DNA from 4 places in the Streptomyces sp. NPDC045968 genome. Region 2 is predicted to be linked to each of the others. Evidence: riboswitches for the same ligand, from Rfam matches in the RefSeq annotation. Region 2 holds a riboswitch; each other region holds the start of a gene.
What was found. A riboswitch is a leader RNA that binds a small molecule or an ion and turns the genes downstream of it on or off. The one in region 2 is predicted to bind cyclic di-AMP.

Region 1 (7,476 bases), on a different contig from region 2:
TGCGCTGATGGCCGCCTACCGGCTGCCCCACGACGGCACCCGGGAGTGCGACGCGGCGGATCTGGCGCTGACCGTGCTCGGCGGCGGCGAGTCCTCCCGGCTGCACAACCGGCTGGTCCGCCGCGACCGTACGGCGGTGGCCGCCGGGTTCGGGCTGCTGAGGCTGTCCGGAGCACCCTCGCTCGGCTGGCTGGACGTCAAGACGTCCGGCGGTGTCGAGGTGCCGCAGATCGAGGCCGCGGTCGACGAGGAACTGGCCAGGTTCGCCGCCGAGGGCCCCACGCCCGAGGAAATGGAGCGGGCCCAGGCGCAGTTGGAGCGCGAGTGGCTGGACCGTCTCGGTACGGTCGAGGGCCGCGCCGACGAACTGTGCCGGTACGCCGTGCTGTTCGGCGACCCGCAGCTGGCCCTGACGGCCGTGCAGCGGGTGCTCGACGTCACCGCGGAGGAGGTCCAGGCGGCCGCCAAGGCCTGCCTGCGCCCCGACAACCGCGCGGTCCTGGTCTACGAGCCGGTCGAAGCGCCGGCCGACGCCGACGCCGATGCCGACGACACCGCCGAAGCCGGCACCGACACGCACGAGGGGGCCGAGCAGTGAGCGACGCCGCTGTGACTGGAGTAGCGATGCAGTACCACCCGCAGCCGACCGCGGGCGTGGCCAGGCCCTGGGCCTTCCCCGCCCCCGAGCGGGGCGCCCTGCCCAACGGCCTCACCGTGCTGCGCTGTCACCGCCCCGGCCAGCAGGTGGTCGCGGTGGAGATCTTCCTGGACGCGCCGCTGGACGCTGAGCCCGAGGGCCTCGACGGCGTGGCCACGATCATGGCGCGCGCCCTGTCCGAGGGCACGGACAAGCACTCCGCCGAGGAGTTCGCTGCCGAGCTCGAGCGGTGCGGCGCGACTCTCGACGCGCACGCCGACCACCCCGGCGTCCGGGTCTCCCTGGAGGTCCCGGTCTCCCGGCTGGCCAAGGCGCTCGGGCTGGTCGCCGAAGCGCTGCGGGCACCCGCCTTCTCCGAGAGCGAGATCGAGCGTCTGGTGGGCAACCGCCTCGACGAGATCCCGCACGAGCAGGCCAACCCCGCCCGCCGGGCGGCCAAGCAGCTCTCCAAGGAGCTCTTCCCCGCCACCGCGCGGATGTCGCGTCCGCGCCAGGGCACCGAGGAGACGGTGAAGCGGATCGACGCCGCTGCCGTGCGCGCCTTCTACGACGCGCACATCCGTCCGTCCACCGCCACCGCGGTCGTCGTCGGCGACCTCACCGGGGTCGACGTGGACGCGCTGCTCGCCGACACGGTCGGTGACTGGTCGGGCAACACCGCCGAGCCCCGCCCCGTCCCGCCGATCACGGCGGACGACCGGGGCCGCGTGGTGATCGTGGACCGCCCGGGCGCGGTCCAGACGCAGCTGCTGATCGGCCGCATCGGCGCCGACCGGCACGACAGCGTCTGGCCGGCCCAGGTCCTCGGCACGTACTGCCTGGGCGGCACCCTCACCTCGCGGCTGGACCGGGTCCTGCGCGAGGAGAAGGGCTACACCTACGGCGTCCGCGCCTTCGGGCAGGTGCTGCGCTCGACGGCACCCGGTTCCTCGTCCGGGCGCACCGGAGCGGCGATGCTCGCCATCAGCGGCTCGGTGGACACGGAGTCCACGGGACCGGCGCTGGACGACCTCTGGAAGGTCCTGCGGACGCTGGCTGCCGAGGGGCTGACCGACGCCGAGCGCGAGACGGCCGTGCAGAACCTCGTGGGTGTCGCCCCGCTGAAGTTCGAGACGGCGGCGTCCGTGGCGGGCACCCTCGCCGACCAGGTCGAGCAGCACCTCCCGGACGACTACCAGGCTCAGCTGTACGCGCGCCTGGCCGAGACGGGGACGGTCGAGGCGACGGCCGCCGTGGTCAACGCGTTCCCGGTGGACCGGCTGGTCACGGTGCTCGTCGGCGACGCCTCCCAGATCGCGGACCCCGTCCGCGCCCTGGGAATCGGCGAGGTGTCGGTCGTCAGCGGCTGACGGCCGGCCGGCTCACTGCCGTACTCGCAAAAGTGAACAAAGGGGACCTCGATGGGCAACTGCCCGTCGGGGTCCCTTCCTTTTGTCCGCTTTGGTGGGGAGGTTTCCTGTCTGCCCTGTGGGATGTACTACAAAACCGCCTGTCCGTTTGGTGATTGAAAGTGGCCCCGTTTAGCGTCGGCTCGGCTGTCCGTCATGTATGCCGCATCCGTGGCGCCGGGCAGCCATCGCCGAGTCCCCGTCAGGCGCGAGCCTGGGGAGCCGGGGACCCACGAAGTCCCTGGGGTGAATCGGACGTCTGCGCCTCCTCGGCGGTGCAGGGGCCCGTAGGAGACCTTCCTGCTCCGAACCCGTCAGCTAACCCGGTAGGCGAGAAGGAAGGAAAGGATCAGCCCCTCCATGGCGTTCACCCGTGCCACCGGGAAGCACCGTGCCCCGAGCCGTCTGACGCGCAAGAGCGCCCAGGTCGCCGGCATCGCGGCTCTGGCCACCACAGGCGTCATCGGCGGGATGGCCTCGCCGGCCCTCGCCGCGGACGAGGCCCGCGTCATCAGCGACACCGGCCTGATCCAGGCCGTCGCCATCGACGGCACCCTCGCCGACCAGATAGCCGCCCAGGCGAAGGCCCAGGAGCAGCAGGCCGAGGCCGCAGCCAAGGCGAAGGCCAGGGCTGCTGCCGCCGCCAAGGCGGAAGCGAAGGCGAAGGCCGAGGCCAAGCGCAAGGCGCAGGCGCGTGCCGAGGAGGCCCGCGAGGCCGAGGCGCGTGCCGCCCGCGCGGCCGAGCGCAAGCGGCTGACCTCGTTCCACCTTCCGGTGGCCGGTTCCTACGTGACCACCGGTTACAAGTCCAGCGGCTCCCTCTGGTCCTCCGGCAGCCACTCCGGTGTCGACTTCCACGCCGCGTCCGGCTCCTCCGTCGTCGCCGTCGGCGCCGGTACGGTCGTCGAGGCGGGCTGGGGCGGGGCCTACGGCAACAACATCGTGCTCCGGATGACGGACGGCACGTACACCCAGTACGGACACCTCTCCTCGATCGGCGTCTCCGTCGGCCAGAGCGTCACCTCCGGGCAGCAGATAGGTATCTCCGGCTCGACCGGCAACTCCACCGGACCGCACCTCCACTTCGAGGCCCGGACCACCCCCGAGTACGGCTCCGACATGGACCCCGTCGCGTACCTGCGCGCGCACGGGCTGAACGTCTGACCCACGCGCCGCACCAGCGCTTCCCGAAGGCCCCGGCTCCCCGCCGGGGCCTTCGGCATATCGCCCGGAGTCCGTCCGCCGAAGCCTTCCGTGGCCAGAAGATATCCCTTGATTCCGCTCTGCCATCGGAAATTCGCGCTCATTGCAATAGAGTCGCAGAACAGGCGTCGATCGGCCGCGTTTCGCGGGGATTAAGGCGGAGGTTCGGACATGCGCATTCCCGCGCATTCGGTATGCACGGCAATCCGTGACGACATCGTCTCCGGTGTCTTCGATCGCGGCAGCCGCCTCACCGAGGAGTTGCTCGCGCGTCGTTACGGGGTCTCGCGCGTCCCGGTGCGCGAGGCCCTGCGCACGCTGGAGTCCGAGGGGTTCGTCGTCACGCGCAGGCATGCGGGCGCGTGCGTGGCCGAGCCCACCGAGCAGGAGGCCGCCGATCTCCTGGAGGTCCGGATGCTGCTGGAACCGCTCGGCGCCGCGCGGGCCGCGCAGCGGCGTACGGAGGCCCACCTCAAGGTGCTGCGTGGCCTGGTCAGGCTGGGTCAGGAGCGGGTGCGGCGGGGTGAGGGCGAGGATCTGCGCTCCCTGGGCGGCTGGTTCCACGAGACGCTCGCCCAGGCGTCGGGCAGCCCCGGCCTCATCGCGCTCCTCACCCAGCTCCGGCACAAGATCGCCTGGATGTACGCGGTCGAGCAGCCGGTACGCCCCGCGGAGTCCTGGGCCGAGCACGGGGCGATCGTGGACGCCGTCGCGCGCGGTGACGCGGACCGGGCCAGGGCGCTGGCCGTCCAGCACGCCGAGCGTGCGATCGCCGCTCACCGGCTGCGCCGCCCGGACCGCCCGGGGCGCGGCCCGGTCCCGGCCCGGGTGAGCACTTCGCAACATGCCGTAAACACCGCGGGCGTCCGTCATTAACAATTGCGCCGTATACAAAGAAGGTAATTTCGCAGGACTTTCTTTGTGCTGCCCGAATTCGAGCCCGTCGGCGCCTTTCCGGAAACGAAGAAGTCGCGGCACCCGTTCAGGGATGCCGCGACTCCGTCGCAGAATTGATTCCGGTCGGATCCAGCCGGAATCAGACCGTCTCCGGAAGCTCCTCGAGCCCCTCGGCGACCAGCTTGGCCAGGCGGTCCAGGGCGGCTTCGGCGTTGTCCGCCTCGGACGCGAGCACGATCTCCTCGCCACCGGTGGCGCCCAGGCCGAGCACCGCGAGCATCGACGCGGCGTTCACCGGGTTGCCGTCGGCCTTGGCGATCGTCACGGGGACGCCGGAGGCCGTGGCGGCACGGACGAAGATGGAAGCGGGGCGGGCGTGCAGGCCCTCGGCCCAACCGACGTTGACGCGGCGCTCAGCCATGGTTCTGCCCTTCACGAATCAATGGTTGTCTAGACCAGTCTCTCATGCAGTGCGCACTGCTGTGCCCGGTCCCGGGCCCGGCCGCTGCGGCCGGTCGAGCACCCTCAGACTGCCCCGGCCCCGATCCCTCCGCGACCGGTGTGTCAGCCGTAGGCTTTGCCCATGCAGCCCACGCCGGAGCAGAGTCCGCATCACGCGTACCCCGACCACTGGGAAGCGGACGTGGTGCTCCGCGACGGTGGCACCGCGCGCATCAGGCCGATCACGACCGACGACGCCGAGCGGCTGGTCAGCTTCTACGAGCAGGTCTCCGACGAGTCGAAGTACTACCGCTTCTTCGCCCCGTACCCGCGGCTCTCCGCCAAGGACGTGCACCGCTTCACCCATCACGACTACGTCGACCGGGTCGGTCTCGCCGTCACGACCGGCGGCGAGTTCATCGCCACCGTGCGCTACGACCGCATCGACGAACGGGGCCGGCCCGCCACCGCCCCCGCCGACGAGGCCGAGGTCGCCTTCCTCGTCCAGGACGCCCACCAGGGCCGCGGGGTGGCCTCCGCGCTCCTCGAACACATCGCCGCGGTCGCCCGCGAGCGGGGCATCCGCCGCTTCGCCGCCGAGGTGCTGCCCGCCAACAACAAGATGATCAAGGTGTTCCGCGACGCCGGCTACACCCAGCAGCGCAGCTTCGAGGACGGCGCCGTCCACCTCACCCTCGACCTCGAACCCACCGCCGAGTCCCTCGCCGTCCAGCGCGGCCGCGAACAGCGCGCCGAGTCGCGGTCGGTGCAGCGCCTCCTCGCCCCCGGTTCCGTCGCCGTCGTCGGCACCGGCCGCACCCCCGGCGGGGTCGGCCGTACCGTGCTGCGCAACCTCCTCGGTTCCGGCTACACCGGGCGTACGTACGCCGTGAACCGGGCCTTCGACACCGGCCTGACCGAGATCGACGGCGTCCCCGCGCACCGGTCCGTCGGCGAGATCGACGAGCGGGTCGACCTCGCGGTCCTCGCCGTGCCCGCCGACCGGGTGCCCGAGGCGGTCGCCGACTGCGGTGAGCACGGCGTACGGGGACTGGTCGTCCTCTCCGCCGGATACGCCGAACAGGGCGCCGAAGGGCGCGAGCGGCAGCGCGAACTCGTGCGCCAGGCCCGCTCGTACGGCATGCGGATCATCGGCCCGAACGCCTTCGGCGTCATCAACACCTCCGAAGCCGTCCGGCTGAACGCCTCTCTCGCCCCCGAGTCGCCCGCCCACGGCCGCATCGGGCTCTTCACCCAGTCGGGCGCGATCGGGATCGCGCTGCTCTCCGGGCTCCACCGGCGCGGCGCCGGCCTGTCCACGTTCATCTCGGCGGGCAACCGGGCCGATGTCTCCGGCAACGACTTCCTCCAGTACTGGTACGAGGACCAGGAGACCGATGTCGCCCTCCTCTACCTCGAATCGCTGGGCAATCCGCGCAAGTTCACCCGCCTCGCACGGCGGACCGGGGCCGTGAAGCCCGTCGTGGTGGTGAAGGGCGCGCGGCACAGTGGTTCCAACCCGCCCGGCCACGCCGTGCCGGTCAGCCGGATTCCCGACGCGACGGTCTCCGCGCTGATGCGCCAGGCGGGCGTGATCCGCGTGGACACGGTGACCGAGATGGTCGACGCGGGCCTGCTCCTCGCCGGACAGCCGCTCCCGGCCGGGCCCCGGGTCGCGATCCTCGGGAACTCGGAGTCGCTGGGCCTGCTCACGTACGACGCCTGTCTCGCGGAGGGACTGCGCCCGCGTCCGCCCCGCGACCTGACCACCGCGGCGAGTCCGCAGGACTTCCGGGACGCGCTGGCCGAGGCGCTCGGCGACCAGACCTGCGACGCCGTGATCGTGACCGCGATCCCCTGGGTGGGGGAGAACGGCGAGGCGGAGACGGGGGACGGCGAGGTCCTGGCCGCCGCCCTGCGCGAAGCGGCGGCCACCGGTCCCGCCAAGCCCGTCGCGGTGGTCCACGTGGAGATCGGCGGCCTGGCGGAGGCCCTGGCCGCGGCCGCCGGCACGGTCGCCACCGCCCGCGCCGGGGCCCGGACGCAGGCTCCCGCGCGGGACACCGCCCTCGCGCCGCCCTCCGGCGGGTCCGCGCGGGACACCACCCTCTCGCCGCCCCCCGGTGAGTCCGCACCGGAAGCCGCCACGAGCGCACCGGCCCGCGTCGGGCGCATCCCCGCCTACCCGGCCGCCGAACGGGCCGTCCGCGCGCTCGCCGAAGCGGTGAGGTACGCGCAGTGGCGCCGCCAGGCGGCCGTCCCCGGCAAGGTGCCCGACTTCGACGACACCATCGACGAGGCAGGGGCGGCCCGCCTGATCGGCGGACTGCTCGGCCCCGACCCCGACCCGCGGGGCCGGCCGCTCACGCACGACGAGGCCCGCGAACTGCTGGGGTCCTACGGCATCACCGTCCGGCCCACCCTCCCCGCACCCCACCCGGAGGCAGCGGTCGCCGCCGCCGCGCGGCTCGGCTACCCCGTGGCGCTCAAGACCACCGCCCCCCACCTGCGCCACCGCGCCGACCTCGGAGGCGTACGGCTCGACCTCGCCAACGAGAGCGAGCTGCGGCGGGCGTACGGCGATCTGACCGAGCTCCTCGGCAGACCGGCCGAGCTCCAGCCGGTCGTGCAGGCCATGGCACCGCGTGGAGTGGACACCGTCGTCCGCGCCTCGATCGACGCGGCGGCGGGCGCGGTGCTCTCCTTCGGTCTCGCGGGCGCCCCCTCCGAACTCCTCGGCGACACCGCACACCGGCTGGTCCCGGCCACCGACCGGGACGCCGCCGAGCTGATCAGATCCATCAAGGCGGCCCCGGTGCTCTTCGGCTGGCGGGGTTCCGCACCCGTCGACACCCAGGCGCTCGAAGAGCTGCTGCTGCGGGTGTCGCG
Region 2 (7,476 bases):
CTTCCTGGGCACGCCCGTGGACGACACCGCGACGACCGACCTCATCGCTCAGTTCATGTACCTGGAGCACGCGGAGCCCGACCGGCCGATCTCGCTGTACATCAACTCCCCCGGCGGCTCGTTCACCGCCATGGCCGCGATCTACGACACGATGCAGTACCTCACCTGCGAGGTGGAGACCTTCTGTCTCGGTCAGGCCGGTTCCTCCGCGGCCGTTCTGCTGGCGGCCGGCGCGCCCGGCCGGCGACATGCCCTGCCCGGCGCCCGGGTAGTCATTCAGCAGCCCTCCCTGCCCGAGGCCGTGCGGGGCCAGCCCTCCGATCTGGAGATCGAGGCACGGGAGTTGATGCGCGTGCACGAGATGCTCACGGGAATGCTGGTCCGGCACACCGGCCGGTCCGCGGAGCAGGTCGCCGCCGACCTCGACCGGGACACCATCCTCGACGCCGCTGCCGCCAAGGCGTACGGGCTGGTGGACCACGTCATGGAGAACCGCAGTCCGTCCCAGCCGCCGCACACCGTGAGGTGAACCGCCGATGCCGCCACCGGAGTTCCCGCCGCTCCCCGCGCTGACCCGCGCCGAGGGGGAGTTCATCGACCGCTACCTGGAAGTGCTCGACCAACTGGGCCGGATCAATCCGGCGCGCGGCAGCGACACCTACAGCGCGCTCCGCGCGGCGCAGGCACTGGCCTCCCGGGCCGGAGCGCTGCGCGACGCGCTCGCCTCCATGCACGAGCGGGGCGAAACGCAGATCCACGCCGGCACCTTGGCGCGGGCGTTGCGGGTGCTCGACGGGGAGCGGCGCGCGGAGCGGGTCACCGTACCCCCCGTCGGCGCCAGTTGACCGACCGCTCCCCCGACTCCCCTTCGCGACCGGTTCTTCGGGCGCACCCGTCCGACACGCCCGATCCTCGTACCGAATTTCCTCGCTCGTTCGGCGTAGGCCGTCCCCCTCACGAAGGACAGCTCAACTTGCGCAAAGCGAGTGGAGTGTGAGCGGAATTCAGCGCTCCGCCGCTGGTACGAGGCGGGCCGGGGAGCCGGTCTCCCGACTCAAATCCTCCCTGTCCACCCGAATGGATCAGTCGTGATGAGCCTCACATAACACCGTTTCAGCTCGGAAAACCGGCACTGAGTGAGTCAAGATCCCTGGGACGACAAGCCCCCGCCACCGCGGCGGGGCGGTCCGGGCGGACGCCGAGTCCTGCCGCTGTCCGGATGACTGGTCGACAGGAGTGGATCGGCAGGAGTGGAGGACCCGAGCACAACGGGTCGACCGGGAGACCGGCCGTCCCTCGGGGTGAAGCCGCCAAGCGCGGCCGGGCAACTTCGCCAGCCCGAACCCGACAGGTCATCCTTCACAGGCGGCTGACGAAGGGTTGCGCATGTCTGCGCAGGTTCATGTCCCGTCACTTCTCGCCCGGGCCGGTACGGCCTCGGTACTCACTCTCGCCATCGGCACCACCATGCTGGCCCCGGGCATCGTGAACGATGCCGAGGCCGCCACCCATTCGACGAAGGCGCTCAGCATCGCCGCCTCGAAGAAGGGTGCACCCTACAAGTACGGTGCCGCGGGCCCCCGCCGCTTCGACTGTTCGGGGCTGACGCTGTACTCGTTCAAGAGGGTGGGCAAGAAGCTTCCCCGCACGGCGCAGCAGCAGTACAACAAGACCCGCCACATCTCCTCGTCGCAGCGCAAACGCGGCGATCTGGTCTTCTTCCATTCCGGGCGCAGCGTCTACCACGTGGGCATCTACGCCGGCCACGGCCGGATCTGGCACTCCCCGAAGTCCGGGTCGGTCGTGCGCCTGGAGCGGATCTGGTCCAAGAGCGTCTGGTACGGACGGGTGCGCTGACCGGCGCCCCTGCTGCCTCAGTGCAGCAGGGGCCCACCCACCAGCACGAGTCCCAGCGCGGTGAGTGCCGCGCCGCTGCCGCCCTCGATCGCCCTGGCGGTACGCGGCCGGCGCAGCCACCGGCCGAGCCGGTCCACGAGCAGGGCCACGGCCGGGAACCAGATGAGCGCCAGCAGTACGACGACGGCCGCGAGCAGCAGCGTCCTCGGCAGGGGCGGTTCGCCGTCGGGCACGAACTGGGGCAGCAGGCTGAGGAAGAGCACGGGCGCCTTGGGGTTCAGGGCGTTGGTCAGGAATCCCTGCCGCAGCGAGCGCCCGAGCGCTTCGGGGCTCGCCCCCGGTGCCGTGTCCTGATCCGCCCCGGCCGTAGCCGGCCGCCGCCGTATCGCGTACAGCGCGCTCAGTCCGAGGTAGAGCACATACGCGCCGCCGAGCAGCTGGACGGTGCGGAAGAGCACGGGCATCGCCACCAGCACAGCGGCGAGGCCCGCCACGGCGAGCGCGGTGTGCACCAGCAGCCCCCCGGCGACGCCCAGCGCGGTGGCCACTCCGGCCCGGCGCGAGGCCAGGGCATTGCGTACGACCACGGTGAAGTCGGCGCCCGGCAGCGCCACCATTCCCGCGGCGACTCCGATGAAGGCCAGCAGTTGTGCGTCCATGGGTACACCATGGACCGGCCGGGCCTTTAGCGTGTACTTGCAATCTTCTGGGTCTGCCTAAAGGAACGCTTAATGTACGACCCGACACGCCTGGCGGCGCTGGTGGCGGTCGCCGAGGCCGGTTCGATCACGCGGGCCGCGGCCCGGCTGGGCTACACGGCCCCCGCGCTCTCGCAGCAGCTGGCCAAACTGGAGCGGGAGGCCGGTGCGGAGCTGTTGGTGCGCCACCACCGCGGCGCACGGCTCACCGCGGCCGGTGAGCTGCTGGCGGGTCGGGCCCGGCGGGTCCTGGACGAGATGGACCAGGCGCGCCACGAGCTGGCGCGGCTCTCCGGGCTGTCCGGCGGGCGGCTGAGGGTCGCCACGTTCACCACGGCCGGCATCCACCTGCTGCCTCCGGTGCTGAGCGCCTTCCGCCGTGCCCATCCGGACGTCGAGCTGACCGTCACGGATCTGGAGCCGCCCGGCGGGGTCGCCGCCGTGGCCTCGGGCGAGGTGGACCTCGCGCTGACGCACGCGTACGAACCGGCGGTCGCCGATCCGCCCCCCGCGGGGGTGGTTGTCGAACCGCTGCTGGTCGAGGAGCTGGTCCTGATCACCGCCGTCGGGCAGGTCCTCTCGGAGGGCACGGGGCGGCTGCCGGTCACCGAGCTCGCCGGCCGCCCCCTGATCAGCAGCGCGCCGACGCATCCGCCCCGGCGCGGTGTGGAGAGCGCCCTGGCCGAGGCGGGGGCGACGCCGGCCGTGGTCTGCGAGTCCCCCGGCTACGCGCTGGTGTGCGCTCTGGTCAGCGCGGGGCTCGGGGCGGCGGTGGTACCGGAGATGGTCGCAGCGATGTCCCCGACGCCGGTGGCGGTGCGCCGGCTCGACCCTCCGGCCTTCCGCCGGACCATTTCCGTGGTGCACCGCGGTGACCGGGCGACCGCGGCGGCGGCGACGCTGACGGCGCTGTTGCGCAGCGGCTTCGGCCGCGCGGCCGCAGCGCAGTGATGGACCGTTTCCTCCGGGGTCAGCTCTGGACCGGGACGGTCCACGGCAGCGCGATCGAGACCGTCTTGCCCCCTTCGGCCGTGGGACTGACCGTGAGCCGCCCGCCGCACTCCTTGGCCAGACAGCGGATGATGACCATGCCGCGCCCGTTGTCCTGCTGGACGGCCACGGGCAGCCGGCGGGGCCAGCGAGGGTGACTGTCCGTCACCCCCACGTACAGCTCCTCGTCCCGGTCGAGCCGGAGTTCCACGGTGAACGTGGGCGACTGGCCCAACGTGTGCTGCACGGCGTTGGTGGCCAGTTCGGAGACGATCAGGCGGATGCTGTCGGCGAACTCGGCGTCGTCCGGGAGGCCCCACTCGGTGAGTACCCGGGCCACATATCTGCGCGCCGAGGAGACCGAGACCGGATCGCTCGGCAGAGTGACGGATGCTTCTTGATGGTCTGCCATGGCGGCGCCGTCCCTTCCCGGCCCGGCCGACACGAGATCGGCCAGGGTTGTGCTTCGCGCCAGATTGACACTGATGCTGCCCTCTGTAACGACGTTGCACCAAGATATGCAGATATCTGTCGCTCAAAGCGGTGAACTCCGCCGCGGGACGGTGGCGCTTCTCCGCGGCGGCCCGGGTGGCCTCCCGTTTCAGCCGGGCTGAACCGACGCGCCATCGGGAGCGGTCCGTACGATCGTGGCCACCGCTGCCGAGATCTGCTCCGCCGTCAGATCGGCCCGGGCGGTCAGCCGCAGCCGGGAGATCCCGTCCGGCACCGACGGGGGCCGGAAGCAGCCCACCGCGATTCCGGCGGCGCGGCAGTCGGCCGCCCAGCGCACCGCGGCGTCCGCGGACGGCGCACGGACCGCCACCACCGCGGCGTCGGGACGGGCCGCCGTGAGCCCGGCGGCGGTCAGCCGTTCGTGCAGGGCCGTGGCCACCGCGCGGGCCAGGCCGGCCCTTTCCGGTTCACGCCTCAGCAGGTCCAGGGCTCCCAGGGCGCCGCCGGCAGCCGCCGGGGCGAGTCCGGTGTCGAAGATGAACGTACGGGCGGTGTTGATCAGGTGGTCGATGACCCGGGCCGGTCCGAGGACCGCCCCGCCCTGGCTGCCCAGGGACTTGGACAGGGTGAGGGTGGCGACGATCCCCTCGCCGCCCGCGAGTCCGACGGCGGCGAGCGCACCGCGCCCGCCTTCCCCGAGGACGCCCAGCCCATGTGCGTCGTCGACCAGCAGTGCGGCGTTCTCCGCCCGGCACGCGTCGGCGAGCTCCGTCAGCGGAGCGGCGTCACCGTCCACCGAGAAGACCGAGTCGGTCACGGCCAGCGCCCGTCCGTCGTGCGCGTGCAGCGCCTTGCGCACGGCGTCGGGCTCCGCGTGCGGCACGACGGACGTCGCCGCCCGGGAGAGCCGGCACCCGTCGACGATCGATGCGTGGTTGCCCGCGTCGGAGACGATCAGGGAGCCGTGGCCCGAGAGCGCGGTGAGGGCGGCGAGGTTGGCCGCGTAGCCGGAGGAGAACACCAGGGCCGCCTCGAATCCGCAGAACGCGGCGAGTTCGCGTTCGAGTGCGGCGTGCAGGGCGGTGGAACCGGTGACGAGTCGCGATCCGGTGGCGCCCGCGCCCCATCGCAGCGCCGCGTCGGCGGCCGCGGCGGTGACCTCGGGGTGCCGGGTGAGGCCCAGATAGTCGTTGCTCGCGAGGTCCAGCAGTTCCGTTTCCGCGGGTCGCGGCCGCAGCGTGCGGACGAGTCCGGCGGCGGCACGGCGACGGGCCTCGGCGTCGATCCAGTCGAACGGGGCGAAGGACATGGGGTGGTCCCTTTTGTAGGCAGCTCACAGACACTAGCCGCGGGCGCAGCAGGTCAGGGTGTGGCAATACCCACACCCTTCGCCGCCTCTTCTGTCTGGTTCCTCCTTGGCCGATGACCGTGCCGTACGTCAGGATCATCGCCATGGACCTGCTGAACACGCTGGTGGACAAGGGGTTGCGGCGCGAACTGCCGACCCGCGAAGAAGCGCTCGCCGTGCTGGCGACCTCCGACGACGAACTGCTCGACGTGGTGGCCGCCGCGGGCCGGGTACGCCGCCAGTGGTTCGGGCGGCGCGTGAAACTGAACTATCTGGTCAACCTCAAGTCCGGGCTCTGCCCCGAGGACTGCTCGTACTGCTCGCAGCGGCTCGGGTCGAAGGCGGAGATCCTCAAGTACACCTGGCTGAAGCCGGACGAGGCGTCCAAGGCGGCCGCCGCCGGGGTGGCGGGCGGCGCGAAGCGTGTCTGCCTGGTGGCGAGCGGACGCGGTCCGACGGACCGCGATGTCGACCGGGTGTCGCAGACCATCGAGGCGATCAAGGACCAGAACGAGGGCGTCGAGGTGTGCGCCTGTCTCGGCCTGCTCTCCGACGGACAGGCCGAGCGGCTGCGCTCGGCGGGCGCCGACGCGTACAACCACAATCTCAACACGTCCGAGGGGACGTACGGCGAGATCACCACCACGCACACCTACGCGGACCGGGTGGAGACCGTGCAGCAGGCGCAGGCCGCCGGGCTGTCCGCCTGCTCCGGGCTGATCGCCGGCATGGGTGAGAGCGACGCGGACCTGGTCGATGTCGTGTTCTCGCTGCGCGAGCTGGACCCGGACTCCGTGCCGGTCAACTTCCTCATCCCGTTCGAGGGCACCCCGCTCGCGAAGGAGTGGAACCTCAGCCCGCAGCGCTGTCTGCGCATTCTCGCGATGGTCCGGTTCGTCTGCCCGGATGTCGAGGTGCGGCTCGCGGGCGGGCGCGAGGTCCATCTCCGTTCGATGCAGCCGCTCGCCCTGCACCTGGTCAACTCGATCTTCCTGGGTGACTACCTGACCAGTGAGGGCCAGGCGGGCCAGGCCGATCTGGACATGATCGCGGACGCCGGTTTCGAGGTGGAGGGCGCGGGTACGACGACGCTGCCCCGGCACCGTACGCAGGCCGGCGGTGGCTGCGGCTCGCACGAGGGGGGCTGCGCACCTTGCGGCGAGCCCGTGGACGAGGGGGCCGCGGGCGAGGCTGTCGCAGACGCCGCCGAGGTGTCTGCGGCACGCACGGACCTGGTGGCGGTCCGCCGTCGCGGTGCCGGTACGGATCTCGCACCCAATGCCTGAGCCGCTCTCCCCCGCCGCGTTGCGTGCCCTGGACCGGGCCCATGTATGGCATCCCTACGGCCCGATGCCGGGCCGCCAGGAACCGCTGGTCGTGGAGTCCGCGTCCGGAGTACGGCTCCGGCTCGCCGAAGAGGCCTACGGGCAGCGCGAGTTGGTGGACGGCATGTCGTCCTGGTGGTCCGCGGTGCACGGCTACAACCACCCGGTGCTCAACGAGGCGGCGCGCGGCCAGCTGGACCGGATGAGCCATGTGATGTTCGGCGGGCTCACCCATGAGCCCGCCGTACGGCTGGCGACCCGGCTGGTGGAGATCACCCCGGAGCCGTTGCGGCACGTGTTCCTCGCCGACTCCGGTTCGGTGTCGGTCGAGGTGGCCGTGAAGATGTGCCTGCAGTTCTGGCGCTCGGCCGGACAGCCGGCCAAGCGGCGGCTGCTGACCTGGCGCGGCGGCTACCACGGGGACACCTGGCAGCCGATGTCGGTGTGTGATCCCCAGGGCGGGATGCATGAGCTGTGGTCGGGTGCGCTGCCCCGGCAGGTCTTCGCCGACGCACCGCCGGACGGCTTCGACGCGGAGCCGGACGACGCCTACGTCACGCATCTGCGAGCGCTGATCGCGGACCATGCCCACGAGCTGGCCGCCGTGATCGTGGAGCCGGTGGTGCAGGGCGCGGGCGGCATGAGGTTCCACTCGCCCGCGTATCTGCGGGTGCTGCGCGAGGCGTGCGACGCGCACGACGTGCTGCTGGTGTTCGACGAGATCGCCACGGGTTTCGGACGCACGGGGAAGCTGTTCGCGGCCGGTCATGCCGGTGTCTCGCCGGACGTCATGTGTGTCGGCAAG
Region 3 (7,476 bases), on a different contig from region 2:
GGTCGTACGGGTTCGCATGGTCTCCCCGGGCGTGGTGCGTGACAAGGGAGACATTGTTGGGCAACAGGGGTGATCCGGTGGGGTGGTCGGTTCCACATGCACCCGGACGGGTCACCCCTGGGGGGACGAGCTGACGGTCACGCGGGCGGCGGTTCGATGTTCTGGTTGGCGTGGAACAGGTTGTCGGGGTCGTACGTCTTCTTGACGGCGGCGAGCCTGTCGTAGTGGCCGCGGTAGGTGGACCTGACGCGCTCCCGGCTCTCGCCCTCGCCGATGAAGTTCACGTAGGCGCCGCCCATGGATTGCGGGTGCAGCTCGTCCCAGTAGTCGACGCTCCACTGCGTGATCTCCCGCGCGTTGGCCGGGTCCGGGTCGATGCCGGCGATGACGCCCGACCAGAGGGCGTCCCGGTAGGCCCACGCGGTGTCGTCCGGGCCGACCCGGGACGCCGCCCCGTCGACCGGGTAGAGGTGCATTGTCGTCAGGTCGGTGGGAAGACTCTCCGCGTACCTGGCGTGCACATCGACGGCTTCGTCCGTGATCCGGTCGAAGAAGTCCCCGCGCCAGTACCACTGGAGGCCCTTGGGGATGAGCTGGTCGAACAGGGTCTGGAGCCCCGGGTAGGGCATCGGTGAGGTGAAGTGGAAGGCGGGCGGACCGGGTTCGTTGACGACCGTCAGGGCTTCCTCCACCCCGGCCGGGTCCCCCGTGAAGCACCACACGACCCCGCACATCTTCTGACCCTGGACCTCTTCCGGGAACGGCGGCCCCGGCGGAACGGTCAGCGACGCGAAGAAGCCGTACAGGTCGTCGGAGGCCTGCGGCATGAACTCGCGGTACCAGCGCAGCACGTCACCGATCAGGTCCAGCGGCCACACGGTGATCCCCATGCCCACCGTGTCCACCGGATGCAGCCGGAAGTCGAACGAGGTGACGACGCCGAAGTTCCCGCCGCCGCCGCGCAGCGCCCAGAACAGGTCGGGGTTCTCGTTCTCGTTCGCCGTGACGAAGCTGCCGTCCGCGAGCACCACGTCGGCGGACAGCAGATTGTCCACCGTGAGGCCGTACTTGCGGGTGAGGTAACCGTGGCCGCCGCCGAGGGTGAGCCCCCCGACGCCCGTCGTCGACATGATGCCCGCCGGGGTCGCCAGGCCGAAGCCGTGCGCCGCGTGGTCGAGGTCGCCGAGCTGCGCGCCTCCCTCGACCCGGGCCGTGCTCGTGGCCGGGTCGACCCGTACGCCGCGCATCGGGGACAGGTCGATCGTGACGGCGTCGTCGACGAGGCACAGGCCCGCGCCGCTGTGTCCGCCGCCCCGGACGGCGAGTTCGAGTCCGTTGTCACGGACGAAGTCGACCGCTGCCATGACGTCGGCCGTGTCCCGGCACCGCACGATCGCCGCGGGCCGTCTGTCGATCATCGCGTTGTAGATCGTGCGCGCCTCCCCGTAATCCGGGTCCTGCGGGCCGATGACCGGGCCGCGCAGCGCCGTCTCCATCGCTTCGAATGTCGTGCCGTCCATAGCACTCTCCTCGCCGGTGCGCGGACCGCGACGCATCCGGCCGTAGCCGCCTGCCGTCAGCCCGGCAGCAGAGGTACGCCGACGCTCCGGCACCCCCGCGAGTCACAGGCGGACCAGCACCGCGGGGCAGGTAACTCAAGCCTCCCGCCGGTCCGGAACCCGCGCAATCGGGCCGCCGCAGCGTGTGCGGGACGACACGCACCGTGCGCCGGAAGGCCCGGGCCCGGGCACGGGAGCACCATGAAGTCATGGACGGGCACGGACGCCTCGACGGCATCAGCACTCCCGGGCGCCTCGCCGGGCCGGCCGAGGGAGTCGGCCCGGAGGAGCTGGCACTCGCGGCCCGTAACCACGGACTCCCGCTGGAGGCCCTGCGCTACGAGGTCACGCCGCCCGGCCTCCACTACGTACTCGTCCATTACGACATCCCCGCCGCCCGGGCCGAGGACTGGCGGCTCTCCGTCGGCGGCCTGGTCCGCACTCCGCTGGCGCTGGACCTGGCGGCCCTGCGGTCGTTCCCCGCCGTCACGCGCCGGGTGACGATGGAGTGCGCGGGCAACGGCCGCGCCCGGCTGACGCCGAGGCCCGTGAGCCAGCCGTGGCTGGTCGAGGCGGTTGGCACGGCCGAGTGGACCGGTGTGCCCCTGCGGCTGCTGCTCGCCGAGGCCGGTGTGGAGGCGGACGCCGTCGAGGCCGTTTTCGGGGGCTCGGACCACGGGGTGGAGCGCGGGGTCGAGCAGGACTACCGGCGGAGCCTGCCCCTCGACGTGGCCGGGGGCTCCGACCCGGAGGTGCTGGTCGCGTACGGCATGAACGGAGCGCCGCTGCCGCCGCAGCACGGCTTTCCGCTGCGGCTGGTGGTGCCCGGCTGGTACGGCATGGCGTCCGTGAAGTGGCTGCGCGAGATCACCCTCACCGCGACCCCGTTCGCCGGGTTCCAGCAGGCGGTCGCCTACCGCTACCGGCAGGAGGCCGACGAGCCGGGCGAGGCGGTCACCCGTATCGCTCCCCGGGCGCTGATGATCCCGCCGGGCTTCCCCGACTTCATGTCACGGACCCGTGTCGTACGGCCCGGAGCGGTGCTGCTGGAAGGCCGCGCGTGGTCCGGGCGGGCTCCCGTCGTACGCGTCGAGGTGAGCACGGACACCTGCCTGACGTGGAGCGATGCCGTGCTCACCACGCCGGAGGGGTACGACTCCGGTACGCACGCCTGGGCGTGGCGGGGCTGGCGTGCGCACTGGGCGGCCACCCCCGGCAGCCATGTGCTCGGCGTCCGTGCCACCGACGCCACCGGCAGTACGCAGCCGGTCGTCCAGCGCTGGAACAGGGGCGGCTTCGGCAGCAACCACGTGCAACGGGTCTCCGTCCTCTGCGTACCGGAGACCGGCTGACCGCCGTCGCCCGGGAGGCGCGGGAAGCGGTCGCGCGACGAGGGCCCGTGAGGAGCGACCGCGAGGGTGGTCATGAGTCCGTCCGGGATGCCGTAGAGTTGTGTTTACGACGCGGGGTGGAGCAGCTCGGTAGCTCGCTGGGCTCATAACCCAGAGGTCGCAGGTTCAAATCCTGTCCCCGCTACTGAAGGACCGGGCCCGGTACGCACACAGCGTGCCGGGCCCGAGTCGTTTCCTGGGTCCGGCAGGCCGTGACGGCCCGCTCGGCCCATGACGCGGCGTGATGATCCCGCCCGCGCTCGCGGACAGTGCGTGACCGGGTCGTGGGAAGCGCCTCCGCGCGCTCCCCCCTTTGGCCGATGACGAGTCGCCGCGCGGCGCGGCGCCGGTCAGCCTGGATGGGGCGCGGTACCGTCCGCAACCGTAGGCGGACCCGGGCAGGAGAAACTCAGGTGGGGAAGCGCGACACAGGACGGGGCGGAGCTGTCGGGGGAGTCCGTGCCCGTCGGTTCGTCCGCGTGCTGCCCGCCCTGATGATCGCGGGCGGTGCGCTCTTCGACCTCACCACCCCGCCCACCTTCACCCCCGTCCCCCTTTTCGTGGCGGCTCCTCTGATCGCCGCACCGTTCTTCTCGCGGGCCAGTACGGTCCGGACGGGTATCGCCGCGGTTCTCGTGATGGCGGTGCTGGACCTGTACAGCCGCACGCTCAGCCAGGTGGAGCCCGTGATCGAGCTGGTCACCGTGGTCACGGCCGGGCTGCTCGCCCTGTTCGTCAACGGTGTCGTCCGGCGGGGCAACAAGCAGCTGGCGTCGGCGCGGGTCATCGCGGAGACCGCCATGCGGGCGGTGCTGCCCACGCCGGCCGACCGGATCGGCGGGCTCCACGTCGCGGCACGGTACGAGGCGGCCCAGGCGGACGAGTTCGTCGGCGGCGACCTGTTCGCCGTCGCGGACACTCCGTACGGGGTGCGGCTGGTGGTCGGGGACGTACGGGGCAAGGGCCTCGACGCCGTCGGGGCGGTGGCGGTGGTCATCGGGGCGTTCCGGGAGGCCGCGGAGCAGGAGCGTTCGCTGGAGGGCGTGGCGCAGCGCCTGGAGCGTGCGCTGGCGCGGGAGGGGACGCGGCGCGGCGGGCTCGATGCGATGGAAGGGTTCATCACCGCCGCGCTCGCGGAGATCCCGTCGGGGGCCGGCCTCGTGAGGCTGGTCAACAGGGGGCACCCGGAGCCGATCCTGCTGCACGCCGACGGAAAACTGGACGTGCTGGTGTCGGCCTCGCCCGCGCTGCCGCTCGGGATGGATCTGGGTGTGTGGCCGGACCGGTCGGAGGAGTGGCTGCTGCCCGCGGGGACGACGCTGCTGATGTTCACGGACGGCCTCTCCGAGGCGCGGGACCCGGCCGGTGTCTTCTACGATCCGGCGGACCGGTTGCGCGGGCGGATCTTCCCCGGGCCCGAGGAGCTGCTGTCCGCGCTCATCGACGACGTACGCCTGCATACGGGCGGCCGGTCCACGGACGACATGGCACTGCTCGCGGTCGGCCGGCCGGCTGAGGGGCAGCCCGAGCGCCGGAGGACCGTGAAGATCGTGGGCCGGGGGAACCGCGAACGAACGGAATGAGCCACCGGGTGACGGGCCGTCGGCGGAGGCCGCGCGTCCGGTGCTGCGGAACGGGGCCACCGTCCGTAATCGAAGGATGCCCCTCCGCATAACATTTGACACAACGTCAGAAACGGGTTGCCCCTCGATGGGTGTTCAACTCGCCCGATTGCACCCGGTTGTATCCCGGTACGTCCAGGCCAAAGTCACGAACGATCACTCGGAACAGCTTGGAATCGCACCCGTCTGTCTATTAACGTTCGATAACGCAGCGCGGTCGTCCAAGTCGTCGCAAGAGGCGGCACCGTGCGCGAGCGCCGAATTCCGCAAGGGAACCGGGGAACCACCTACATGGGGTGAATCGGGCCACCTGTGTCTCGCGAGAGGCAGAGCGGCCCGTAGGAGACCTTCCTGCTCCGAACCCGTCAGCTAACCCGGTAGGCGAGAAGGAAGGAAAGGAGTGCGCCCACGTGGCGTCCAACAAGCCTGCCCCCGAGGCCCCGTCACCCTTTGCCACCGATACTCTCGGCGGCCCGGACAGGACCTGGGAGGAATGGAATCCCACGGAGGAGTCCATCCGGCCGGTTCGCGGCAGGCATCGCGTAGCCAAGCAGCGCGGTCTCGCTCGTAGTTCCACCGTCCTCGGGGTCGGCGTCATCGCGGCCGTCGGTGCGGGTGGCATGGCCACCGCTCAGGGCAAGCCGCCGGTCTCCATCTCTCTTCCCGATTCCATCGCGGACAATCTGCCCGACGCCAAGTCCCTTCCCGGTGTCGGCTCTTTGATGTCCGGCGACACCGACGCGAAGGACACCGCCACGGTGGCCGTGTCGTCCCCGCTCACCACCGCCGGCATCACCACCGCCGAGGCCGAGCAGGGCGCGACGGACGCCGGAGAGGCGCTGCGCACCCGGATCCTCCAGCAGGCCGAGCAGCAGCAGGCCAGCGCGGACGCCGAGGCCAGGGCCGCCCAGGAGGAGGCGGCGGCCGAGAAGGCCGCAGCCGAGGCCAAGGCCCAGCAGACCGAGGCGGAGGCCAAGGCCGCCGCCGAGAAGAAGGCGGCCGAGGAAGCCGCCGAGCGCAAGGCCGAGGCCGAGCGGCTTGCCAAGCTCGCCGCGAGCTACGCCCTGCCGGTCTCCTCGTACTCGATCACCGCGACGTACGGCCAGTCCGGCTCCATGTGGTCCTCCGGCCAGCACACCGGCCTCGACTTCGCGGCACAGGCGGGCACACCGATCAAGGCCGTGCACGGCGGGACCGTCACATCGGCCGGCTGGCACACGTCGTACGGCTACCACACCGTCATCGAGCTCGACGACGGTACCGAGGTCACGTACAGCCACCAGTCCTCGATCCACGTCAGCGCGGGCCAGCGGGTCAAGACCGGCGAGACCATCGGCCGCGTCGGCGACACCGGCAACGCGAGCGGTGCGCACCTCCACCTGGAGGTCCACACCGCCGGCGGCTCGGGCATCGACCCGATGAGCTGGCTCCGCGGCAAGGGCCTGACGATCTGAGACCCGGCAGCTGAGACACCGCGTCCCGCACCCCGGACGCACCTGAACCCCGGCAGCCCTGACGCACACCCCCCGACGTCAGGGCTGCCGGTCTGCCGTCTCCTGGTGGAATAGCGCGGTCCGGGGACGGGGTTGAACCACCCATGACTTCACTCCGTACGCTCGGTTCCTCCGGCCTTCAGGTCTTCCCCCTCGCCCTCGGCGGCAATGTCTTCGGCTGGACGGCCGACGAGGCACAGTCCTTCGCCGTGCTGGACGCCTATGCCGCGGCCGGCGGCAACTTCATCGACACCGCCGATGCCTACTCGGCCTGGGCGCCGGGCAACGAGGGCGGCGAATCGGAGACCGTCGTCGGCAAGTGGCTCGCCTCGCGGGGCAACCGCTCCGACATCGTCGTCGCCACGAAGGTCGGTGCCCACCCCTCGTACAAGGGGCTCTCCGCCGCCACCATCAAGGGAGCGGCCGAGGAATCGCTGCGCCGGCTCGGCACGGACCACATCGACCTCTATTACACGCACTTCGACGACGAGACCGTCCCCGTCGAGGAGATCATCACCGCGCTCGACCAGCTGGTGAAGGACGGCAAGGTGCGCGAGATCGCCGCGTCCAACATCAGCCCCGAGCGGCTGCGGGCCTCGCTGGACTTCTCCGAGCGCGAGGGGCTGGCCCGTTACGTCGCTCTGCAGCCGCACTACAACCTCGTCTCACGCGACACCTACGAGGGCGGGCTCCAGGACACGGCCGCCGCCGCCGGTCTCGCCGCCGTCCCGTACTTCGCCCTGGCCTCGGGCTTCCTCACCGGCAAGTACCGCGCGGGCGCCACGGTCGACAGCCCGCGGGCCGACAAGGCGGGCCAGCACCTGGAGTCGGAGCGCGGACAGAAGGTGCTCGCGGCGCTCGACACGATCGCGACGGAGCGTGGCGCCGAGATCGCCACCGTCGCCCTGGCCTGGCTGGCCGCCCGTCCCACCGTGGTGGCGCCCATCGCGTCGGCCCGTACGGTCGAGCAGGTGCCCGCGCTCGTCGCGGTCGCCGGCCTCCGGCTGACCGAGCAGGAGCAGGCGGCGCTCACGGAAGCCTCCGCCTGACACGCTCACCGAGCGGGACGGCGAGGTGAGTCGTACGGGGCCTGACGGTACGGCGGCTGGTGGTACGGGCGTTGCTGGTACGGATGTTGCTGGTCCGGAGGTTCCTGGTACGGACGTTGCTGGTACGGGAGCCCGGTGGGCGGCGCCGCCGGGTTCAGGTACGGGTTGTAGCCGCCGTACCACCGGTGCGGGGCCGGGAGCGGTGCCGACGGCCGGGGCTTGAGCCGGCCCGCCGCGTACGTGAGTGCCGGGCCGGCGATCTCCCGGCGCTCCCAGAGGTGGTGCAGCAGCTCCCGCTCCCGTACGGCGAAGTCCGCGCCCGCCGCCCCGCGCCGGGCCCTTCGCCGCAGCACGGCCAGTGA
Region 4 (7,476 bases), on a different contig from region 2:
CGAGGAGGAGACGTTCGACGCCGCGCTCGCCTGGGCGGCCGAGATCCGGCTCGGGGTGACGGGGATGCTCGTGCCGGGCCCGGTGGAGGGCACCTGGACGGCGTTCGGTTCGCTGGTCGCCGAAGTGGAGGACCAGGGCGCGAAGGCCCGTCCCGTACCGCTGGAGATCTGGCCGTTCGCCCTGGAAGCGGTACGGGGTGACGAGTCCGGGCGGACCGAGGTCATCACGAGGGCCCGCCGGTGGCTGACCCCGCGGGCGGACGGTGACCCGGACACCATGGCGGTCCTCGGATCGCTCGAACAGGAGTTGGGCGAGGTGGCGGCGGCCGAGTCCTGGTACCGCAAGGCGGCGGACGCGGGCAGTGCGCGGGCGGCGGCCGTGGTGGGGGGACTGCTCGTCGCGCGGGGCGCCGGCGCCGAAGCCGTCCCGTATCTGGAGAAGGCCGCCGCGACGGGGGACACCGCCTCGCAGAACAGGCTGGCCACCGTATTGAGGGAGCGCGCCGAGTTCTGGCTGACCAGGGCCGCCGAAGCGGGGGACGGCGAAGCGGCGTGCCGGCTGGGGCACCTCCTCCTGGCGGACCGGTCGCACGAGGCGATGCGGTGGTACCGCAGGGCCGCCGACAGCGGGTACGAGGGCGTCGCCAGGAGCATCGGCAACCTCTTCCACGACTGGCAGGACCTGGAAGAGGCGGAGACCTGGTATCGCAGGGCCATCGCCCATGGCGACAGCAGGGCGGCGAACCCCCTGGCGCTGATTCTGGAGGAGCGGGACGAACCGGCCGAGGTGATCGAACCGCTCTACCGGATGGCGGTGGAAGCGGGCGACATCAGCGCACTGGCCAATCTCGGCTACTTCATGAAGGCGCGGGGGCGGCTGGACGAGGCCCGGCGCTGGTTCGAGGAGGGCCACGCACGGGGGAGCTACGACGCGGCCTACGCCATGGCCGTGCTGGAGCGGGACCAGGGGAACACGGCAGCGGCGGAGGAGTGGTTCGGCAAGGCCCTGGAGATCGGCCACCACGGCGCCGAGCGGGCGATCGCGGAGCTGCGGTCGGAGGGCGGGGAGGCGGCGGCTAACGTCGAGGGGTGAACGACAGCCCCGCCGAAAGCCCTGCCGACAGCCCTGCCGACAGGGCCGAGAGCCCCGCGGACAGCCCTGACAGCCCTGCCCAGGCCACGGCCGGCTGCCCCGTCGGCCACGCGGCCGCGGCGCCCGCCGCCCCCGAGCTCTTCACCTGGGAGTTCGCCACCGATCCGTACCCCGCCTACGCCTGGCTGCGCGAGCACAGCCCCGTACACCGGACGACGCTGCCCAGCGGGGTCGAGGCCTGGCTCGTGACCCGGTACGCGGATGCCAAGCAGGCACTCGCCGACACGCGGCTGTCCAAGAACCCGGCCCACCACGCCGGGTCGGCGCACGCCAAGGGCAGGACGGGCATCCCGGGCGAGCGTAAGGCGGAGCTGATGACGCATCTGCTGAACATCGACCCGCCCGACCACACCCGGCTGCGCCGTCTCGTCTCCAAGGCGTTCACCCCGCGCCGGGTCGCCGAGTTCGCGCCACGCGTGCAGGAGCTGACGGACCGGCTCATCGACAACTTCGTGGCGGAGGGCAAGGCGGACCTCATCCACGACTTCGCCTTCCCCCTGCCCATCTACGCGATCTGCGATCTGCTCGGCGTCCCGCCGGAGGACCAGGACGACTTCCGCGACTGGGCGGGCATGATGATCCGGCACGGCGGCGGCCCGCGCGGCGGGGTGGCCAGGTCCGTGAAGAAGATGCGCGGCTACCTCGCCGAACTGATCCACCGCAAACGGGAGGATCCGGGCGACGACCTGATCTCGGGGCTGATCCGCGCCAGCGACCACGGCGAGCACCTCACCGAGAACGAGGCCGCCGCGATGGCGTTCATCCTTCTCTTCGCCGGATTCGAGACCACGGTCAACCTCATCGGCAACGGGACGTACGCCCTGCTGCGCAACCCAGGGGAACGCGAGCGGCTTCAGCGTTCGCTCGCCGCGGGGGAGACGGACCTCCTGGCCACGGGGCTGGAGGAACTGCTGCGGTACGACGGCCCGGTGGAGCTCGCCACCTGGCGGTACGCGACGGAGCCCGTCGCGCTCGGCGGGCAGGACATCGCTCCCGGGGACCCCGTGCTCGTGGTCCTCGCCGCGGCCGACCGGGACCCGGAGCGATTCCGTGATCCGGACACGCTGGACCTCGCACGGAGTGACAATCAGCACGTGGGATACGGGCACGGCATCCACTACTGCCTGGGAGCGCCGCTCGCACGCCTGGAGGGGCAGACCGCGCTGGCAACCCTGCTGAGGCGCCTTCCTGACCTGCGCCTTGCGGCGGAACCTGACGATTTGCGGTGGCGCGGCGGCCTCATCATGCGCGGACTGCGCACGCTTCCGGTGGAGTTCGCGCCCGGCCCGCCGGCCGCGCAAGGTGACACTCCGTCAACTCTGTGACTTTCACGTGATCTCCGCTGCATCGACTTGTGACACACGTTCGAGTGCCGCTAGGTTCACCGTTCACCACAGCAGTCACATGTCAGTCACACGGAAGGCAATCCCATGGGCTCCGCGAACGGCAGACACCGCCGCCCTCGCCAGGCACCCGCCATCGTCGTCGCCGCAGGCGTGACGGGATCGGCCATCGCCATCCCGCTGCTCGGTGCGACCGGTGCGCACGCCGCCGACGCCTCGACCTGGGACCGGGTCGCCGAGTGCGAGAGCGGCGGCATGTGGAGTGCGGACCTGGGCAACGGCTACTACGGCGGCCTGCAGTTCTCCCAGGACACCTGGTCGGCGTACGGCGGCTCGGCGTACGCGCCCCGCGCCGACCTCGCCAGCCGCTCGCAGCAGATAGCCGTCGCGGAGAAGGTCCTGGAGGACAAGGGTCCGCAGGCGTGGCCGAGCTGCGCGGTGATCTCCGGGCTCGCGCTGGACGGGTCCCTCCCGGGCGTCGACCCGGGCGGCGTGCCCTCCGCCGAACCGTTGGACCCGCTGTTCCCGTCGGACGAAGCGACGGACGAGGCGGCGGGCGAGGCGGCGGACGAAGCCACGGACGAAGCGAACAAGAGCGGCGAGAGCGACAAGGCGGGCGAGTCGGGCAAGTCCGGCGACATGACCGGGCCTGTCGAGTCCGACAAGAACGGCGCGACCGGCGAGTCGGCCGGGTCCGAGGACTCCGGCGCGACGGCCCCGCCCTCCACCACGCCGTCCCCCGAGGCGTCCGACGCCCCGGCCGACGCGGACCAGGGCGGCGGCAAGCACCGAGGCGCGCCGGCGCCCGAGGCGAGCCAGGACGTCGACCCGGGCAGCGGGCGCGACTCCGGCCGGCACGCCTCGCGCGGTGACGGCGAGGCGCGCGACGGGGGTGCGGCGAGCCTGGACGGCGACTACACCGTCCGGCCCGGAGACAATCTCTGGGCGATTGCTGACGCACAGAAGGTTCCCGGCGGCTGGACCGAGCTGTACGAGGCCAACAAGGGCGAGCTGGGCTCCGACCCGGACCTCATCCTCCCCGGGCAGAGCCTCGATCTGGGGCTGTCGGACAGCGCGGAGAGCTCCGCGCTCAACTGATCAAATTCGGGAAAACGCCCCAAAATCGAGGGCAGTTCAGAGGCCTATGTCCACTTATGCGTAAGTGAGACATGGGTCTCTTTGCTTCAACTGGCGTGCCACGGCCGGGTGGTGCGCCTGCGCCCCCTCTGGCCTGCGGAAACGTTTGATCGCCCAGAGCAAGTAAGACCCGAATGGCCGGTATGTCCCTCTTTGAAAGTGGGGGTTGCCTATGTTTACGGTCGGAACCGCTCGCACCGCGGGCCCCGTCGACCGTCACGCCGAATCCTGCCGTCGGTCGAAGGGAACAGACGCGTAAAGCGCCGTAGGCAGGAGCGGGGGACCCAGGTAAGCGCCGGGCCCGGTCGTCGAAGGACGACTGAGGACCGGCTTGGGGTGAAGTCGCGCGCTAGGACGTGCGACCGGGCAACTCACTTGGCCCGAACCCGACAGCTCACCTCGTAGGCGTCGGTGAGGAGAAGCTCCATGCTGTTTTCCAGCAAGGCCAAGCACCGCCGCCCGTCCAAGGCCGTCCGTGTCGCCACGCTCGCCGGTGTCGCCGGTGCCGCTGTGGCCGTCCCGCTGATGGGCGCGACCGGCGCCTCCGCCGCCTCCGTCGCCACGTGGGACGCCGTGGCCCAGTGCGAGTCCGGTGGCAACTGGTCCATCAACACCGGTAACGGCTACTACGGCGGTCTGCAGTTCTCGCAGTCCAGCTGGGCCGCCGCCGGCGGTACGCAGTACGCGTCCCGCGCCGACCTGGCCACCAAGTCGCAGCAGATCGCCACGGCCGAGAAGCTTCTCGACATGCAGGGCCCGGGCGCCTGGGCCTGCGCCGGTGCCGGCAACCTGACCAACGACGGTGTGGACCCGGGTGTCGACACCGGCTCCGCGCAGAGCGGCGGCGCCGAGCAGCAGGCCCAGCCGGAGCGCCAGGCCGAGCAGCCGGCCACGCGCAGCGAGCAGCGCACCGCCCCGAAGACCGAGGCGCCGAAGACCGTCACCACCCCCACCGGCGAGAAGGTCGAGAAGGGTGACGGCGAGTACAAGGTGAAGACCGGCGACACCCTCAGCAAGATCGCCGCGAAGCAGCACGTCAAGGGCGGCTGGGAGAAGCTGTTCGAGCTGAACGACGACATCGTCAAGGACGCCGACCTGATCTTCCCGGGCCAGCAGCTCCACCTGACGAAGTAGTACCTGGGACTCTCCTCCCCCTCGGGAGGGTGTCCGGCGGCATCCCTCCCGCTCTGCTCCCCGACCCGGCGCGCTCTCCCCCGTGCGCGCCGGGTCGGGGTCGTTTCGAACGCGAGCGCACCGCCGAACGGGTCCGGCTCGCACGGTCCCGGCGCCGTTGATCGTTCAAGTGTTGTAGTTACTGGCCAGTAAATTTCTGGAGCTTTGCCCGTGAATGCATACCCTTGGGTCCTTTTTCGTCCCAGGGGACGGGCGCCCGGCTGGCCGATGGGGTCCGGCCGGATAGGCTCGTGCCGCAAGGCCACAGTGACCCTGCACAACCAGTGTCATATCCCAGAAGGAGATGCCTCGTGCCGTCCATCGACGTCGTCGTAGCCAGGGAAATCCTCGACTCCCGGGGTAACCCCACGGTCGAGGTCGAGGTTGGCCTCGACGACGGCAGCACGGGACGTGCTGCTGTTCCGTCCGGCGCCTCCACCGGTGCGTTCGAGGCCATTGAGCTTCGCGACGGAGACCCCAACCGCTACATGGGCAAGGGCGTGGAGAAGGCCGTCCTCGCCGTCATCGAGCAGATCGGCCCGGAGCTCGTCGGGTACGACGCCACCGAGCAGCGCCTCATCGACCAGGCGATGTTCGACCTGGACGCCACCGAGAACAAGGGCTCGCTCGGCGCCAACGCCATCCTCGGCGTCTCGCTGGCCGTGGCGCACGCCGCCTCCGAGGCCTCCGACCTGCCGCTCTTCCGCTACCTCGGCGGCCCGAACGCGCACCTGCTGCCCGTTCCGATGATGAACATCCTGAACGGCGGCTCGCACGCCGACTCCAACGTGGACATCCAGGAGTTCATGATCGCGCCGATCGGCGCCGAGTCCTTCTCCGAGGCCCTGCGCTGGGGCGCGGAGGTCTACCACACGCTGAAGAAGGTCCTCAAGACCAAGGGCCTGTCCACCGGTCTCGGTGACGAGGGCGGCTTCGCCCCGAACCTGGAGTCCAACCGCGCCGCCCTGGACCTCATCGTCGAGGCCATCAAGGAAGCCGGTTACGTCCCGGGCCGCGACATCGGCCTCGCGCTCGACGTCGCCGCGTCCGAGTTCTACAAGGACGGCGTGTACGAGTTCGAGGGCAAGTCCCGCTCGGCCGCCGAGATGACCGAGTACTACGAGGAGCTCGTCTCCGCGTACCCGCTGGTCTCCATCGAGGACCCGCTGTACGAGGACGACTGGGCCGGCTGGAAGGTCATCACCGAGAAGATCGGCTCCAAGGTGCAGATCGTCGGTGACGACCTCTTCGTCACCAACCCGGAGCGCCTGGCCCGTGGCATCGAGGAGGGCTCCGCGAACGCCCTGCTCGTCAAGGTCAACCAGATCGGTTCGCTGACCGAGACCCTGGACGCCGTCGAGATGGCCCAGCGCAACGGCTTCAAGTGCATGATGTCGCACCGCTCCGGCGAGACCGAGGACGTCACCATCGCCGACCTCGCCGTCGCCGTGAACTGTGGTCAGATCAAGACCGGCGCCCCGGCCCGCTCGGACCGTGTCGCCAAGTACAACCAGCTGCTGCGCATCGAGGAGATCCTCGACGACGCGGCGGTGTACGCGGGCCGTTCGGCGTTCCCCCGCTTCAAGGGCTGATCACCGGCCCCTCGCGGCCGAAGTCACCAGCCTCCGTCCGTCCCCGCACTCGGTCCCGTACCGTGTGCGGGGACGGACGTGCGTAACGGGGAGGCGTGAGACATGGCCGGGAAGGACCGCGACCGGTTCTCCACCGCGACCAGGCTGCGACTGCTCGGTGAGCAGACCGCGGCCCGCGTCTACCGGTCCCAGAACCGGCGCCAGGCCCGCCGCTCGCGGCTCACCGGCCGCGCCGCGTTCCTCGCCCTGGTCGTCTGCTCCCTCGTGGTCGCGCTCGCGTACCCGATGCGGCAGTACGTCTCCCAGCGCGACGAGATCGCCGACCAGGAGCGCCTGTCGCAGGAGGCTCGACAGCGGACCGAGGAGCTGCGCGACGAGAAGGCGCGGCTCAAGGACGACGCGTACATCCGGCGGCTGGCCCGTGAGCACCTTCATTACGTACGTCCGGGGGAGACCGGTTACACCGTGATCGATCCGGAAGCGGCCGAGGACCGCCGCGGGGAGCCGGGCACGACGGACCGCCCCTGGCACTCGAACCTCTGGGACGGCGTGGACAAGGCCGACCGCCCCTGACCGGCGCCACACGACCGGCCCGCACCACCGGCATCACCGCATCAACCGCATCAACCGCACCACCGCATCATCAGCACCACCCGCACCACCCGCACCATCTGAGAAGCACCTTCGAGCAGAACCAAGGCAGGCATGGACACCCCCCCTCCGCAGACCGCATCCACCACGCCCACCGACGCGGACATCGGCGCGTTCGAGCAGCAGCTCGGGCGCCCGCCGCGCGGGCTGCGCGCCATCGCGCACCGCTGCCCCTGCGGCAACCCGGACGTGGTCGAGACGCAGCCCCGTCTGGAGGACGGCACGCCGTTCCCGACGACCTTCTATCTGACCTGTCCGCGTGCCGCGTCCGCGATCGGCACGCTGGAGGCCAACGGGGTCATGAAGGAGATGACCGAGCGTCTGCAGACGGACCCCGAGCTCGCCGCCGCGTACCGCGCGGCGCACGAGGACTACATCGCCCGCCGTGACGCCATCGAGGTCCTGGAGGGCTTCCCGAGCGCGGGCG

Region 1: another riboswitch for cyclic di-AMP. It lies ahead of AC07FA_RS19960 (M23 family metallopeptidase); the one in region 2 lies ahead of AC07FA_RS30050 (C40 family peptidase).
Region 3: another riboswitch for cyclic di-AMP. It lies ahead of AC07FA_RS12840 (M23 family metallopeptidase); the one in region 2 lies ahead of AC07FA_RS30050 (C40 family peptidase).
Region 4: another riboswitch for cyclic di-AMP. It lies ahead of AC07FA_RS26155 (transglycosylase family protein); the one in region 2 lies ahead of AC07FA_RS30050 (C40 family peptidase).

What each region holds. Positions count from the first base shown of each region.
Region 1 is NZ_JBWKLF010000006.1:362,446-369,921, reverse strand. Features, by position in the region: gene AC07FA_RS19970 (M16 family metallopeptidase) at 1-598, shown strand, start outside; gene AC07FA_RS19965 (M16 family metallopeptidase) at 625-2,007, shown strand; cyclic di-AMP (ydaO/yuaA leader) riboswitch at 2,226-2,393, shown strand; gene AC07FA_RS19960 (M23 family metallopeptidase) at 2,407-3,210, shown strand; gene AC07FA_RS19955 (GntR family transcriptional regulator) at 3,421-4,125, shown strand; gene AC07FA_RS19950 (HPr family phosphocarrier protein) at 4,286-4,567, opposite strand; gene AC07FA_RS19945 (bifunctional acetate--CoA ligase family protein/GNAT family N-acetyltransferase) at 4,730-7,476, shown strand, end outside.
Region 2 is NZ_JBWKLF010000012.1:95,817-103,292, forward strand. Features, by position in the region: gene AC07FA_RS30040 (ATP-dependent Clp protease proteolytic subunit) at 1-529, shown strand, start outside; gene AC07FA_RS30045 (hypothetical protein) at 537-845, shown strand; cyclic di-AMP (ydaO/yuaA leader) riboswitch at 1,219-1,383, shown strand; gene AC07FA_RS30050 (C40 family peptidase) at 1,387-1,857, shown strand; gene AC07FA_RS30055 (LysE family translocator) at 1,875-2,516, opposite strand; gene AC07FA_RS30060 (LysR family transcriptional regulator) at 2,589-3,506, shown strand; gene AC07FA_RS30065 (ATP-binding protein) at 3,526-3,957, opposite strand; gene AC07FA_RS30070 (8-amino-7-oxononanoate synthase) at 4,147-5,307, opposite strand; gene bioB (biotin synthase BioB) at 5,451-6,632, shown strand; gene AC07FA_RS30080 (adenosylmethionine--8-amino-7-oxononanoate transaminase) at 6,625-7,476, shown strand, end outside.
Region 3 is NZ_JBWKLF010000003.1:692,351-699,826, forward strand. Features, by position in the region: gene AC07FA_RS12815 (hypothetical protein) at 1-45, opposite strand, end outside; gene AC07FA_RS12820 (FAD-binding oxidoreductase) at 138-1,520, opposite strand; gene AC07FA_RS12825 (sulfite oxidase) at 1,769-2,911, shown strand; tRNA gene AC07FA_RS12830 (tRNA-Met) at 3,022-3,095, shown strand; gene AC07FA_RS12835 (PP2C family protein-serine/threonine phosphatase) at 3,364-4,533, shown strand; cyclic di-AMP (ydaO/yuaA leader) riboswitch at 4,818-4,971, shown strand; gene AC07FA_RS12840 (M23 family metallopeptidase) at 4,983-6,026, shown strand; gene AC07FA_RS12845 (aldo/keto reductase) at 6,170-7,114, shown strand; gene AC07FA_RS12850 (PrsW family intramembrane metalloprotease) at 7,120-7,476, opposite strand, start outside.
Region 4 is NZ_JBWKLF010000009.1:300,326-307,801, forward strand. Features, by position in the region: gene AC07FA_RS26140 (SEL1-like repeat protein) at 1-1,093, shown strand, start outside; gene AC07FA_RS26145 (cytochrome P450 family protein) at 1,090-2,478, shown strand; gene AC07FA_RS26150 (transglycosylase family protein) at 2,584-3,594, shown strand; cyclic di-AMP (ydaO/yuaA leader) riboswitch at 3,885-4,056, shown strand; gene AC07FA_RS26155 (transglycosylase family protein) at 4,060-4,767, shown strand; gene eno (phosphopyruvate hydratase) at 5,118-6,398, shown strand; gene AC07FA_RS26165 (FtsB family cell division protein) at 6,501-6,971, shown strand; gene AC07FA_RS26170 (DUF501 domain-containing protein) at 7,104-7,476, shown strand, end outside.